DNA from 3 places in the Pseudomonas veronii genome. Region 2 is predicted to be linked to each of the others. Evidence: riboswitches for the same ligand, from Rfam matches in the RefSeq annotation. Region 2 holds a riboswitch; each other region holds the start of a gene.
The links. A riboswitch is a leader RNA that binds a small molecule or an ion and turns the genes downstream of it on or off. The one in region 2 is predicted to bind cobalamin.
Positions count from the first base shown of each region.

Region 1: linked by a shared signal. The riboswitch ahead of PverR02_RS21780 (ABC transporter substrate-binding protein) and the one ahead of cobO (cob(I)yrinic acid a,c-diamide adenosyltransferase) in region 2 are both predicted to bind cobalamin.
Region 3: linked by a shared signal. The riboswitch ahead of cobW (cobalamin biosynthesis protein CobW) and the one ahead of cobO (cob(I)yrinic acid a,c-diamide adenosyltransferase) in region 2 are both predicted to bind cobalamin.

Region 1 covers NZ_CP018420.1:4,778,053-4,782,326, reverse strand. Annotated here, with positions in the region: gene PverR02_RS21785 (FecCD family ABC transporter permease) at 1-908, opposite strand, end outside; gene PverR02_RS21780 (ABC transporter substrate-binding protein) at 905-1,915, opposite strand; cobalamin riboswitch at 2,030-2,224, opposite strand; gene PverR02_RS21775 (DNA/RNA non-specific endonuclease) at 2,260-3,189, opposite strand; gene PverR02_RS21770 (M4 family metallopeptidase) at 3,324-4,274, shown strand, end outside.
Region 2 covers NZ_CP018420.1:5,045,808-5,050,081, forward strand. Annotated here, with positions in the region: gene bluB (5,6-dimethylbenzimidazole synthase) at 1-246, opposite strand, end outside; gene PverR02_RS22975 (cobyrinate a,c-diamide synthase) at 243-1,610, opposite strand; gene cobO (cob(I)yrinic acid a,c-diamide adenosyltransferase) at 1,607-2,218, opposite strand; cobalamin riboswitch at 2,299-2,542, opposite strand; gene PverR02_RS22985 (PQQ-dependent sugar dehydrogenase) at 2,642-3,955, shown strand; gene PverR02_RS22990 (C40 family peptidase) at 4,089-4,274, opposite strand, start outside.
Region 3 covers NZ_CP018420.1:3,997,195-4,001,468, forward strand. Annotated here, with positions in the region: gene cobN (cobaltochelatase subunit CobN) at 1-539, opposite strand, end outside; gene cobW (cobalamin biosynthesis protein CobW) at 543-1,610, opposite strand; cobalamin riboswitch at 1,703-1,902, opposite strand; cobalamin riboswitch at 1,944-2,153, shown strand; gene PverR02_RS18070 (CbtB domain-containing protein) at 2,251-2,439, shown strand; gene PverR02_RS18075 (CbtA family protein) at 2,451-3,155, shown strand; gene PverR02_RS18080 (cobalamin biosynthesis protein) at 3,152-3,544, shown strand; gene cobM (precorrin-4 C(11)-methyltransferase) at 3,615-4,274, shown strand, end outside.

The DNA.
Region 1 (4,274 bases), 270 kb from region 2:
AAGGTGCGCGACAGTACATCCGCTGCAATCAAAAACAGCGCGCCGCCCAATGCGCTGGCCGGCAACAGGCGCGAGTGCCCGGTGCCGAGCAGCAGGCGCGCGGCATGGGGAATCACCAGCCCGACAAAACCGATGGAGCCGACAATCGATACCATCACCGCCGTGACCAGCGCCGCGCAGCCCACCAGCACCCATTGCACGCGGCGCACCGGGATGCCGAGGGAGGCCGCCGAGTCGCGCCCAAAGGTGAACGCATCCAGCGCCCGACGATGCCACAGGCACACCGCCAACCCGGCGACCGCCACCGGCACCGCCAGCCACACCGACGGCCAACGCACGCCGCTGAGGTTGCCCAGCAGCCAGAACAGAATGCCGCGCGCCTGTTCGGAGCTGGCCGACTTGGTGATCAGGAACGCGGTGAGCGCATTGAACAGCTGCGAGCCGGCAATGCCTGCGAGGATGATCTGCCCGGTGCCGCTGGACGAACCGCTGGCCCGTGCGAGCAATACCACCAGCGCAAACGCCGCCATCGCTCCGCCGAACGCACCGACCGACAGCGAAACCAAGCCGCCGCCGACGCCCATCAGCACCACCAGGACTGCGCCGGTCGAAGCGCCGGCGCTGATGCCCAGCAGGTAAGGATCGGCCAGGGGGTTGCGCAACAACGACTGCAAAATCACCCCGCAGGTGGCCAGCCCGGCCCCGCATGCGGCGGCGACCAGGGCGCGGGTCAGGCGGTAGTTCCACACCACGCCTTCATCGATCGGGTCCAGCACGTAGCCGGCCGCCCACAGTTTGTTGGCGAGTACCTGCAACACCACCTGCGGTGCGATGGCGGTTTCGCCGATGGCCACGCCGGCGAGCACGGCGATCAGTAGCAATACCAGGGCGAGTAGGGTTCGTATCATTTCGGCAGGTCGTAGCCGTCGATGGCCGCAGCCAGTTGTTCAAGACCCTCGAAGGTCCGCACGCTGGCCTGCAGGGCCATGGCGTCGAGGATGATGATGCGGTTGTGTTTCACCGCGTCCATGTTGCGCGTCACCGGGTCGCTGCGCAGGAAGGCGAGCTTCTGTGCATGATCGTCGGCCGGGTAGCGGCGGCGGTCCATGCGGGCGATCACCAGCACGGTGGGGTTGGCCTTGGCGATGGTTTCCCAGCCGACGGCGGGCCATTCCTCATCAGACTGCACCACGTTGCGCAGGCCGAGCGTTTGCAGCATGAACTCGGGGACACCCTTGTGACCGGCCACATAGGGATCGCTGGCCATCTCGGCGCTGGAAAACCACACCAGCGCGCTGGCCTGCTTGAGCCCCTTGGCTTGCACGGTGGCGACGGACTTGGCCAGGCGCGCCTTGAGTTCATCGTTGAGTTGCTGGCCGCGATCCTGCACGTCGAAAATCTCCGCCAACTGGCGGATGCCCTTGTAGATCGTGTCGATGCGGAACGGCTCCAGCCGCGTGCCGTCGGCGCCCACCCGGTTGTTCTTGGCTTCGCAGTCGGAGGGCAGCAGGTAGGTGGGGATCTTCAACTCATGAAACTGCTCGCGGGTGCCCACCACGCCTTGCGGGCCGACCACCCATTCCAGCTCGGCCGCCACCAGTTGCGGGCGCTTGGCGATCACCGACTCGAAGCTCGGTTCGTTATTGGCCAGGCGTTCGATGCCGTCGTTCAGCGCCTTGAACTGTGGCAGCACGTTGTTGAACCACAGCGACGTGCCGACCACTCTATCGCCCACGCCGAGGGCATAGAGCATTTCGGTGGCAGCCTGGCCGATGGTCACGGCGCGGGCGGGCGCTTGCGCGAAGGTCAGGCTGCTGCCGCAGTTCTCCACCGTCAGCGGGTACTGAGTGGGGGCCGCTTGGGCCAGGGCACACAGGCCCAGGCCGGTGAGCAGGGCGGTAACGCGTGGCAGCATTGGGCAATCTCCTTGGAGCCGTACCTGGAACAGGGGGTGTACGGTTCGGAAACACGCCCTCGACCGCTGCGGGTGAGGCAGGCAAGGATGTCCTTCCCGGACACCCCGCCGGTTAGTGATTTTGCTGGGCCGGCAGGTCTCCTGACTGATGCGTCGTCGCCACGCTCCGGCCTTCCCGGACGGGGTCCAGTGGCAGTGGGGGAGCGGGCTCGGCATCTACAGTTGCGGGGGCAGTTCCGATTGGCGCGGTGTACCGCGCTTCGGATTCCCTATTAGTCCCGTTTGGGAACCGGCGCGGTATGGTAGTCGATCACGGCGGGGCGATATAGCCTTAGGTCGTCCGGTTACAGACGAATATCTTCAGGGCCCTGGATCAGCGCTTCAATTCGCGTCCCCGTGGCGCGCTCTTCATTGCTGAAACCATCGTAGTCGGCCAGGTTGGCGAAGCGGATACCGGTCAAGCGTTCGATCTGAATCACGCTGCGCTGGTAGGTTCTGAGCTGGCCGAACATGAGGTCGAGCTGACCCAGCTCGCGGTTTTGGTCGATCATGTAGGCGCTGGCGCAGGGCTTGCCGTCGTCGCTGAGGTAGGCGACCACTTTCCAGAACGCTTTGGGGATTTTAACGCCCCGGTAGACGCGGTCGTCGTCCGCCAACACCGGGCCGGTAAACACCGTGGCCCGGGCTTTCCAGCGTTGTGTGTTATCGAGAATGTAGTCCTCGAGTTCCAGCCAGGTCTTCTGGTTGAACCCGCTCATCTGCGGTGAGCAGTTGGTGAAGTGGAAGGTGTCGGCATTGGCGATGTTGGCCGCGTCACCCCAGTTGGGGTCCTGTCGGCGCACCAGATGACCGCGGTCCAGGCCATTGTCGGTGTAGAGCGCATCACCCACCTGTGCGCTGATGGGCAGGCGGCCGTCGTAGGCCCAGGCGTCGTTGCTGCGGATGATATCCACATGCTGTGCGCCATCGATATTGGCGCCCACGTAGAGTGCCAGTCGCCTCGAGCGCGACATGGTCACTGAGAAATGCGTGTAGTCCAGGCGCAGCGGCTGTACGTCAGCCAGCAGGGCTTCATCCACCGTGGGCCATGGCACCACGAAGCGGTCGAGAAACGCTTCAGCGTAGCCGCGCCGGTCCTGCAGGTCCTTGGCCGCGGTGACACGCGCAGTCGCCGCCCTGGCCTCCATGAGGCTGGGGCCAGCCGCGAGCAACGGGCGCAGGTCGGCGAGCCGGGGGCGGTGCGAAAGGTCGATTTTGGTGGCGCGTGGGGGCATTGTAAGTTCCTCGCAGTCCTCGGATTAACACTACTGCAGCATAGCTTCATGACAATTTGGCCCAAGCCGCCACGGCAGGACTATTCTTGAACGGTTACCCGGACGTTCACCCCACGCCAAAATGGAGCCAGCCAATGTGTGTTCGCCAGCATCGCAACCCGATTTTCTGCCTGATCCCGCCATACATGCTCGACCAGATCGCCCGCAACGGCGATAAAGCGCAACGGGAAGTCGCGTTACGCACACGCGCCAAAGACAGCACGTTCCGTTCGTTGCGCATGGTTGCCGTACCCGCCAAAGGGGCCGCCCACATGGCCCTGCCCATGGGCGCCGAAAAACGGCGTTCGATCTACAGCGCCGAGGGCGCCGATAGCCTGCCGGGCAAGTTGATCCGTGGCGAAGGGCAACCCGTCAGTGGTGATGTGGCGGTGGACGAGGCCTACGATGGGTTGGGCGCCACATTCGATTTTTTCGATCAGGTCTTCGACCGCAACTCCATAGACGACGCCGGTATGGCGCTGGACGCGACCGTTCATTTTGGCCAGAACTACAACAATGCATTCTGGAACTCGAGCCAGATGGTGTTTGGTAATGGCGATCAGCAACTATTCAACCGGTTCACGATAGCCCTTGATGTCATTGGCCATGAGTTGGCCCACGGTGTGACCGAGGATGAGGCCAAGCTGATGTATTTCAATCAATCCGGTGCGTTGAACGAGTCGCTGTCCGACGTGTTCGGCTCACTGATCAAGCAGTACGCGCTGCAGCAAACGGCGCAAGATGCGGATTGGTTGATCGGCAAAGGGTTGTTTACCAAGAAAATCAAAGGCACTGCGTTGCGCTCGATGAAAGCGCCGGGCACCGCGTTCGATGACAAGCTGCTGGGCAAGGACCCTCAGCCTGGGCATATGGACGATTTCGTGCAGACCTATGAGGACAACGGCGGGGTGCATATCAATTCCGGTATTCCCAACCATGCGTTCTATCAGGTAGCCACGAAGATCGGCGGGTTTGCCTGGGAGCGCGCAGGGCGTATCTGGTATGACGCGTTACGCGATGCGCGGTTGCGGCCGAACGCGGGGTTT
Region 2 (4,274 bases):
GGCGGTGCGTATGCGTTCTTCCTCCACCAACTGTTGAATCCGCCCACGCAATGGGCGGTCGCTGATGCGGATAAAACGCCACGGCTGCATCAAGCCGACGCTCGGCGCCTGGTGTGCGGCCTGGAGCAAGCGCTGCAGCAGTTCGGGAGCCACGTCACCGCCGCTGAAGTGACGCATGTCACGGCGTTCGGCGATGGCACGGTAGACGGCGTCGCGCTCGGCCTGGGGGAAAGCGTTGTCGGTCATGAGCCTATCGCGGGCAAGCCCGCTTCCACCGTGGATTCGTGCTGTGGCGCAGCGTGCGGTGCGACTCGCTCGGGCGCAAACAGAGCGGCCACGGCCCGGGGGTTGGAGGGGAAGTAGAAGTGAACGTAGGAAGCGGTCAGCCGCCCCTGTCGATACACCGCCTCGGCCCCGCGCCCGCCATTGGGGCTCACGCCACGGGCAATGGGCACCCAGTCGGTGCTGGTCAGCGAGTGGTGATAGGTGTGCCCACGCAACACGCCCTCGGGCAATTCGACGCTTTGCAGAGCCAGCGCCGCGAGCTTCTTTTGCATCACCGCAGCGCCCTGCAGCAGGCCGACCAGTCCGGCGCGGAGGCCGTCGACATCGGTGAGCGAGTCCAGTAGATAGAGCATGCCGCCACACTCGGCGAGCAGCGGTTTGCCGGCAGCGTGATGGGCACGGATCGCCTCCAGCATCGCGGTGTTTTCCGACAGCGCCTGGTGATGCAATTCCGGGTAACCACCGGGCAGATAGAGGCTGTCGGCGTCTGGCAATTGGCGATCATGGATCGGCGAGAAGAAGCTCAACTCGGCGCCCATCGCCCGCAGCAGATCGAGGCTGGCACCGTAAGTGAAGGCGAAGGCTTCGTCACGCGCGACGGCGATCCGCACGCCAGCCAGCAACGGTTCGGCGCGGGTTACCGGCGGTGCGGCAAAGGTGACCGGCGGCGGCAACGCAACCTCGCAACTGCTGCCCAACGCTTGGGCGGCGGCGTCCAGGCGCAGGTCGAGGTCATTCAGTTCGCTGGCTTGCACCAGGCCCAGGTGGCGACTGGGTAATTCGATAGCAGTCTCGCGGGACAACGCGCCATACCAGCGCAGGCCTTCGGTGAGGCTGCCTTCGAGCAATTGCGCATGGCGCAGGGTGCCGACGCGGTTGGCCAGCACGCCGGCGAACGGCAAGTCCGGCTGATAGCGTGCCAGGCCGAGGGCCAGGGCGCCGAAGGTCTGCGCCATGGCCGTGCCATCGATCACGCCGAGCACCGGCACACCGAAGTGCCGCGCCAGGTCGGCGCTGGAAGGTGTGCCGTCGAACAGCCCCATCACGCCTTCGATCAGGATCAGGTCCGCCTCCCCCGCTGCTTCCCACAGTAGGCGGCGACTTTCCTGCTCACCCACCATCCACATGTCCAATTGATACACCGGCGCACCGCTGGCGCGCTCGTGGATCATTGGGTCGAGGAAGTCCGGGCCGCATTTGAACACACGCACCTTGCGCCCCAGGTTGCGGTGCAAGCGCGCCAGCGCGGCGGTGACCGTGGTTTTGCCCTGGCCGGACGCCGGTGCGGCGATCAAGACAGCCGGGCAATGGCGGGGCTGATTCAAAGTTCGACGCCTTTCTGTGCCTTGATACCGGCCTGGAACGCATGCTTGAGCATGCCCATGTCGGTGACGGTGTCGCCCATTTCGATCAGTTCAGGCTTGGCGCCACGGCCGGTGACCACCACGTGCTGCATCGGCGGGCGGGCCTGCAGGTCGCTGAGGACTTGATCGAGGTCGAGGTAGCCGTGCTTGAGCGCGATGTTCAGCTCATCCAGCACCACCAGGCCGATGCTCGGGTCTTGCAGCAATTGGCGGGACACCGCCCAGGCGGCCTCGGCGGCCGCGATGTCGCGCTGGCGGTCCTGGGTTTCCCAGGTAAAGCCCTCGCCCATTACATGGAAACGCACTTGCTCGGGGAAACGGCGGAAGAACAGTTCTTCGCCGGTGCTGTTGCGCCCCTTGATGAACTGCACCACGCCGCACTGTATGCCGTGGCCCATGGCGCGGGCCAGCATGCCAAACGCCGAGCTACTCTTGCCTTTGCCGTTGCCGGTCAGCACCAACAGCAAGCCGCATTCGTTCGGGGAATTGGCGATGCGTTCATCGATCACGGCTTTTTTGCGCAGCATGCGCGCCAGATGGCGTTCGTCGCGCTCGGGGGAATCGGTCATGGCAGCTCTCCGTTGGGGCTGGACAAAAAACGGCGGGCAGGAAAAAACAACAACAGACAGCCAAGCATCGCCCACCGTGATGCTGTTGGATGATCCAGGCCGGTCTCCGGGCTCATGAGTGGCGCGCTAGAGCGCACGCCGACGGCGCGCCTTCCCATATCGCGGGCGATACAGTGGCAAACAGCACCGTCTTGACTCATTTACCGTTGCGGGGGCAGCGCCGGAATCGCGGCAGCACTGTGTACAAGTGCGCTCACTCACCGGCTTCCCTGTTTCACTCAGTCGACCCGTGGGTCACAGAGCACCTGGAACAAGCGGCGAAGGTTAGTGGGTTGGGGGTGGAGCGTCAATTAAAGCTGGCCTTGCACTTGAACCATCGCCGCATCGGGCGCCTCTACCCTTACAGGCATCCAGGAGAAAACCATGCATAAAACAAGACTCGCCTTACTGATCATGCTCGCGGGCACCCTCGCCGCCTGCGGGGAAAGCTCGACCCTGAAGGTGTCCGATGGCACCGGGCCTTCACCGCAGCTGCCGGAGCCGAACAAGACCCTGATCCCCACTGTGAACATCGCCCCGGCCATCGGCTGGCCGGCGGGCACCCAGCCCACGGCCGCCGCCGGCACCCAGGTGGTGGCGTTCGCCGAAGGCCTGGACCACCCGCGCTGGCTGTATGTACTGCCCAATGGCGATGTGCTGGTGGCGGAAACCAACGCGCCGCCCAAGCCGGACGACGCCAAAGGCGTGCGGGGTTGGGTGATGCAGACAGTCATGGGCCGCGCCGGCGCCGGTGTGCCGAGCCCGAACCGCATCACCCTGCTGCGCGATGCCGACCATGACGGGGTCGCGGAGACCCGCACCGTGTTCCTGGAAAACCTCAACTCGCCCTTCGGCATGACGCTGGTGGGCAATGACCTGTACGTGGCCGATTCGGACAAGCTGTTGCGCTTTCCCTATCAGACCGGCGAAACCGCGATCAAGGCCGCCGGCAGCAAGGTCATCGACCTGCCAGCGGGCAGCATCAACCATCACTGGACGAAAAACGTGGTGGCCAGCAAGGACGGCAGCAAGTTGTATGTGAGCGTCGGTTCCAACAGCAACGTCGCCGAGAACGGCCTGGAAGCGGAACAAGGCCGCGCGGCGATCTGGGAAGTCGACCGCGCCAGCGGCCAGCACCGTATCTTCGCCTCCGGCCTGCGCAACCCGAACGGCATGGCCTGGGAACCGCAGAGCGGCAAGCTGTGGACGGCAGTGAACGAGCGCGACGAGATCGGCAGCGACCTGGTGCCGGACTACATCACCTCGGTCCAGGATGGCGCCTTTTATGGCTGGCCCTTCAGCTATTACGGGCAGCATGTGGATGTACGCGTCACACCGCAGAACCCGGACCTGGTGGCCAAAGCCATTGCGCCGGACTACGCCGTAGGCCCACACACCGCCTCGCTGGGCCTGACCTTCGCCGAGGGCAGCAAACTCCCAGCGCCCTTTATCAACGGTGCGTTTATCGGCCAGCACGGCTCGTGGAACCGCAAGCCGCACAGCGGCTACAAGGTGATCTTCGTACCGTTCGAGGGCGGCAAGCCGAAGGGGCCGCCAGTGGACGTGCTGACCGGGTTCCTCAACAGCGAAGAACAAGCCATGGGACGACCGGTTGGCGTGGTCATCGACAAGCAGGGCGACTTGCTGGTGGCGGACGATGTGGGGAATAAGGTGTGGCGGGTTTCTGCGGCTAAGTAACTATTACAAATGTGGGAGGGGCGGTGCGACGATTCGTCTTGCCCACGATAGCGGTGGGTCAGTCACTGAATGCATGGACTGACACGCCCTCATCGGGAGCAAGCTCCCTCCCACATTTGGATCCTGGTTTGGCTTAGGGGTTGCGGGCCAAGTGCTCAGCCGGCAACACGCGCTTGGCGCTCAGGTAGGCGTTCTGCCAGTAGGCTTTGGACAAGGTGTCCAGCTTCACCGTACCGCCCGTCTGCGGCGCATGCACAAAGCGCCCTTCGCCGACATAGATCCCGGCGTGGCTGACCTGCGAGCCGCCACCCGTGGCGAA
Region 3 (4,274 bases), 1.0 Mb from region 2:
TGATAAATCGCGCTGCGCGCCAGGGTTTGCGGCTCGGCCCAGGCATAGTCGCGGCCCAGGTAGGCGCTGGCCAGGCAGCGATAAAAATCCAGCGCATTACCCAGGCCGCCCTGGCGCAGGAACTGCCACAGGCGGTCACGCGCTGCGGCATCCACGGTGCTGAGGCCGCTGAGTTCCGGGTCGGGGCGGTCATCCCCCGGCACCAGGATCAGCGTGACCCCGCGCTCGGCCAACGCCACCAGACGCTCGACGCCGTAACGCCAATAGCCGATGCCGCCGTGCAGGGAAATCAGGATGACCTTGGCGTGGCGCAGCACTTCATCGACGTACAGGTCCACCGATGCATGGTTCTGCACCTGCATCGGGTTGGCCAGGCGCAGGCTCGGGTAATCCTCGGGCAACTGCTGGGCCGCTTCGGCCAGCAGCGCCAGGCTGGAGTCGCCGCTGCACAGGATCACCAGCTCGGCGGGGGTTTGCCCAAGGTCGGCAATGTTGTCGTCCGCGACGAAACCGCCGGGCTGGGTCCTGAGCAGGTGCACGGGTTAAACGCTGAGGGCGGCGCGCAATTGCGCTTCGAGGCCCGCCGCGTCGAGGTCCTGGCCGATCAGCACCAGGCGCGTGATGCGCGCTTCGTCGGCGCTCCAGGCGCGGTCGAAGTGTTTGTCGAAGCGCGTGCCCACGCCCTGGATCAGCAGGCGCATCGGCTTGTTCGGGATCGCCGCGAAGCCTTTGACGCGCAGGATGCCGTGCTGCACCACCAATTGGCTCAGGGCGTCGAGCAGCAGGGCTTCGTCGGACTGGGGCAAGTCGATGGAAATGGAGTCGAACGCATCGTGATCATGATCATGATCGTCTTCACCTTCGTGATGATGATCGTGATGGCTGTGGCGACCGTCGATGTGCTCTTCAGAGCCGGCGCCCAGGCCGATCAAGACGTCCAGCGGCACCCGACCGCTGCTGGCTTCGATGATCTTCACCGCCGGCGGCAACTCTTCGGCGACTTCCAGGCGCACGCGGGCCAGGTCGTCGGGGCTGATCAGGTCGCACTTGTTGAGGATCACCAGGTCGGCGCTGGCCAGTTGGTCGGCGAACAGTTCATGCAACGGTGATTCGTGGTCCAGGTTCGGGTCGAGTTTGCGCTGGGCGTCGACCTGATCCGGGAAGGCGGCGAAGGTGCCGGCCGCCACGGCGGGGCTGTCGACCACGGTGATCACCGCATCGACCGTGCAGGCGTTGCGGATTTCCGGCCACTGGAACGCCTGGACCAAGGGTTTTGGCAGGGCCAGGCCGGAGGTTTCGATGAGGATATGGTCAAGGTCGCCGCGACGGGCAACCAGTTCGCGCATCACCGGGAAGAACTCTTCCTGCACGGTGCAGCACAGGCAGCCGTTGGCCAGTTCATACACGCGGCCGTTGGCTTCTTCCTCGGTGCAGCCGATGGAGCACTGTTTGAGGATTTCACCGTCGATGCCCAGCTCGCCGAATTCGTTGACGATCACCGCGATGCGACGGCCCTGGGCGTTATCGAGCATATGGCGCAGCAAGGTGGTTTTGCCCGAGCCGAGAAAGCCGGTAACGATGGTGACGGGGAGTTTGGCCAGTGTTTTCATCGGATGCCCTTGGGGGCGGGCATACGGGACGATAGGCCCTGCGCGACGCGCAGCAGCAGATTTCGTCACCGGATCACCCCGCCCGGTTGAATTGAAAAATCGGTTGCGAGGCAGGTCTCCTGGCTTGGGGCTTGCGGGTCTTGCGACCGGCGCTGGCTGCGCCTTCCCGCCTTGATGGCAGTGGCGTGGCAGTCAGATAAACCCTTCACAGTTGCGGGGGCAGCCGCGGCTTGAACCGCGTTCCCTTCTTAGCTTCGGCCTGGGCCGAAGAACCTCGAGGGTGCAAGGCTACAGGGGCTCAGTCAATTTGACTACCGTCGCCCTGCATGCTTTCCTACACACCTTGTTTCGGGTGCCCTTCACAGGGTGAAACGGGAAACCGGTGCGTCATAGCGATATGACCAGTCCGGTGCTGCCCCCGCAACGGTAAGCGAGCGAAGCGTCACGGCCACTGTGCGTTGTGCATGGGAAGGCGATGCTTTCAGGACTCAGTTCAAGAGCCCCCTCGCAAGCCCGGAGACCGGCCCGAAAAAAATCATCTAACAAACCCGCGGTGGGCGGGCGCTGTTTGAACCCTGCGTGCCTGGCTCGCGGGTTTTGCATGCGCTCGTGTCACCCTGAACCCCTGAAGGGACGCGCCATGTCGATCATCAGCAGCACCTCGTCTAGCACCAGCAGCACCGCCACCCTGAGCCAACGTCTGGGCGCCGCCATCGGCGCGTCGATCCTCGGCGCGTGCCTGGTGTATTTCGCCGGGTTCTCGCATATCGAAGCGGTACACAACGCCGCCCACGATACCCGCCACAGCGCCGCGTTCCCGTGCCATTGAGACCTGCCGACATGATCAAGCGTATTGCGCAAACCGCAGGTTTCAGTGGGCTGCTGGCCGCCCTGTTGTTGACCTTGCTGCAAAGTTTCTGGGTCGCCCCGCTAATCATGCAGGCGGAAACCTTTGAAAAAGCCCCGGCCGCGACGCAAGTGGTACACGAGCACGCCGCCGGCACCGCTGCACACGCCCATGACGCCGAAGCCTGGGAGCCGGAAGACGGCTGGCAGCGCGTGCTGTCGACCACCGGCGGCAATCTGGTGGTGGCGGTCGGTTTCGCCTTGATGCTCGCCGGGCTCTACACCCTGCGCGCGCCGACTCGCACGGCTCAAGGCCTGCTGTGGGGCCTGGCCGGTTACGCGACCTTCGTCCTGGCGCCAACCCTGGGCCTGCCGCCGGAATTGCCGGGCACTGCCGCCGCCGACCTGGCACAACGGCAGATCTGGTGGATCGGCACGGCGGCCTCAACCGCGGCCGGTATCGCGCTGCTGGTATTCGGTGGCAACTGGCTGCTCAAAGCGCTGGGCGCGGCAATCCTCGTGGTGCCTCATGTGATTGGCGCTCCGCAACCTGAAGTGCATTCGATGCTGGCCCCTGAGGCTCTGGAAGCACAGTTCAAGATCGCCTCGCAACTGACCAACATCGCGTTCTGGTTGGCGTTGGGGCTGATCAGCGCCTGGTTGTTTCGCCGCAACCGCGACGATCGATACACCGCATGACCCTCGTGGTCGGCCTGGGCTGCCAGCGCGGCTGCGAGTTTCAAGCCCTGCTGGACCTGCTGAACGCCGCCCTCGCCGAGGGCGGTATCGAGCGCCATCGCATCACCGCCCTGGCCAGCCTTGATCGCAAGCAGGATGAACCGGGCTTGCTGGCCCTGGCCCAATGGCTGAACCTGCCGCTGCACTGCTTCAGCGCGGCGCACCTGGCGATGTATGACGACCGTCTGAGCCACAGGTCCGCCGTCGCCTTTGCCCATACCGGTTGTTACGGCATCGCCGAAAGCGCCGCCCTGGCCCTGGCCGAACAACTCGGCGGCGCCCCTGCGCGCCTGTTGGTCCCGCGCAAAAAATCCGCCCGGGCCACCTTGGCATTGGCCTGCGTCGACTGAAACCGCGATAATCGCCGCTTCCGATCATGAGCGTTCCTCATGCTCGCGCGTTTTTTCACAGGATTTCTCCATGACCGTCTACTTCATCGGCGCCGGCCCCGGCGACCCGGAATTGATCACCGTCAAAGGCCAGCGGCTGATCCGCAGTTGCCCGGTGATCATCTATGCAGGGTCGCTGGTGCCGGCGGCGGTACTGGAGGGGCATCAGGCCGAACAGGTGGTCAACAGCGCCGAACTGCACCTGGAACAGATCATCGAGCTGATCAAGGCCGCCGATGCCAAGGGCCAGGATGTGGCGCGAGTCCACTCCGGCGATCCAAGCCTGTACGGCGCAATTGGCGAACAGATCCGCCTGTTGCGCGAGTTGGGCATTGCGTTCCAGATCATTCCCGGCGTCACCGCCGTGGCCGCCTGCGCGGCGCTGCTGGAGACTGAACTGACCCTGCCGGACATCGCCCAGAGCGTGATTCTCACCCGCTACGCCGATAAAACCCGCATGCCCGCCGGTGAAGACTTCGACAGCCTGGCCCGCCACGGCACGACCATGGCGATTCATCTGGGGGTCAATCACCTGGAGAAGATCGTCGCCGAACTGCTGCCGCACTATGGCGCGGATTGCCCGATTGCCGTGGTACACCGCGCGACCTGGCCGGATCAGGATTGGGCTGTCGGCACCTTGGCGGACATTGCCGAAAAAGTCGCGACCAAGGGCTTCAGGCGCACGGCGCTG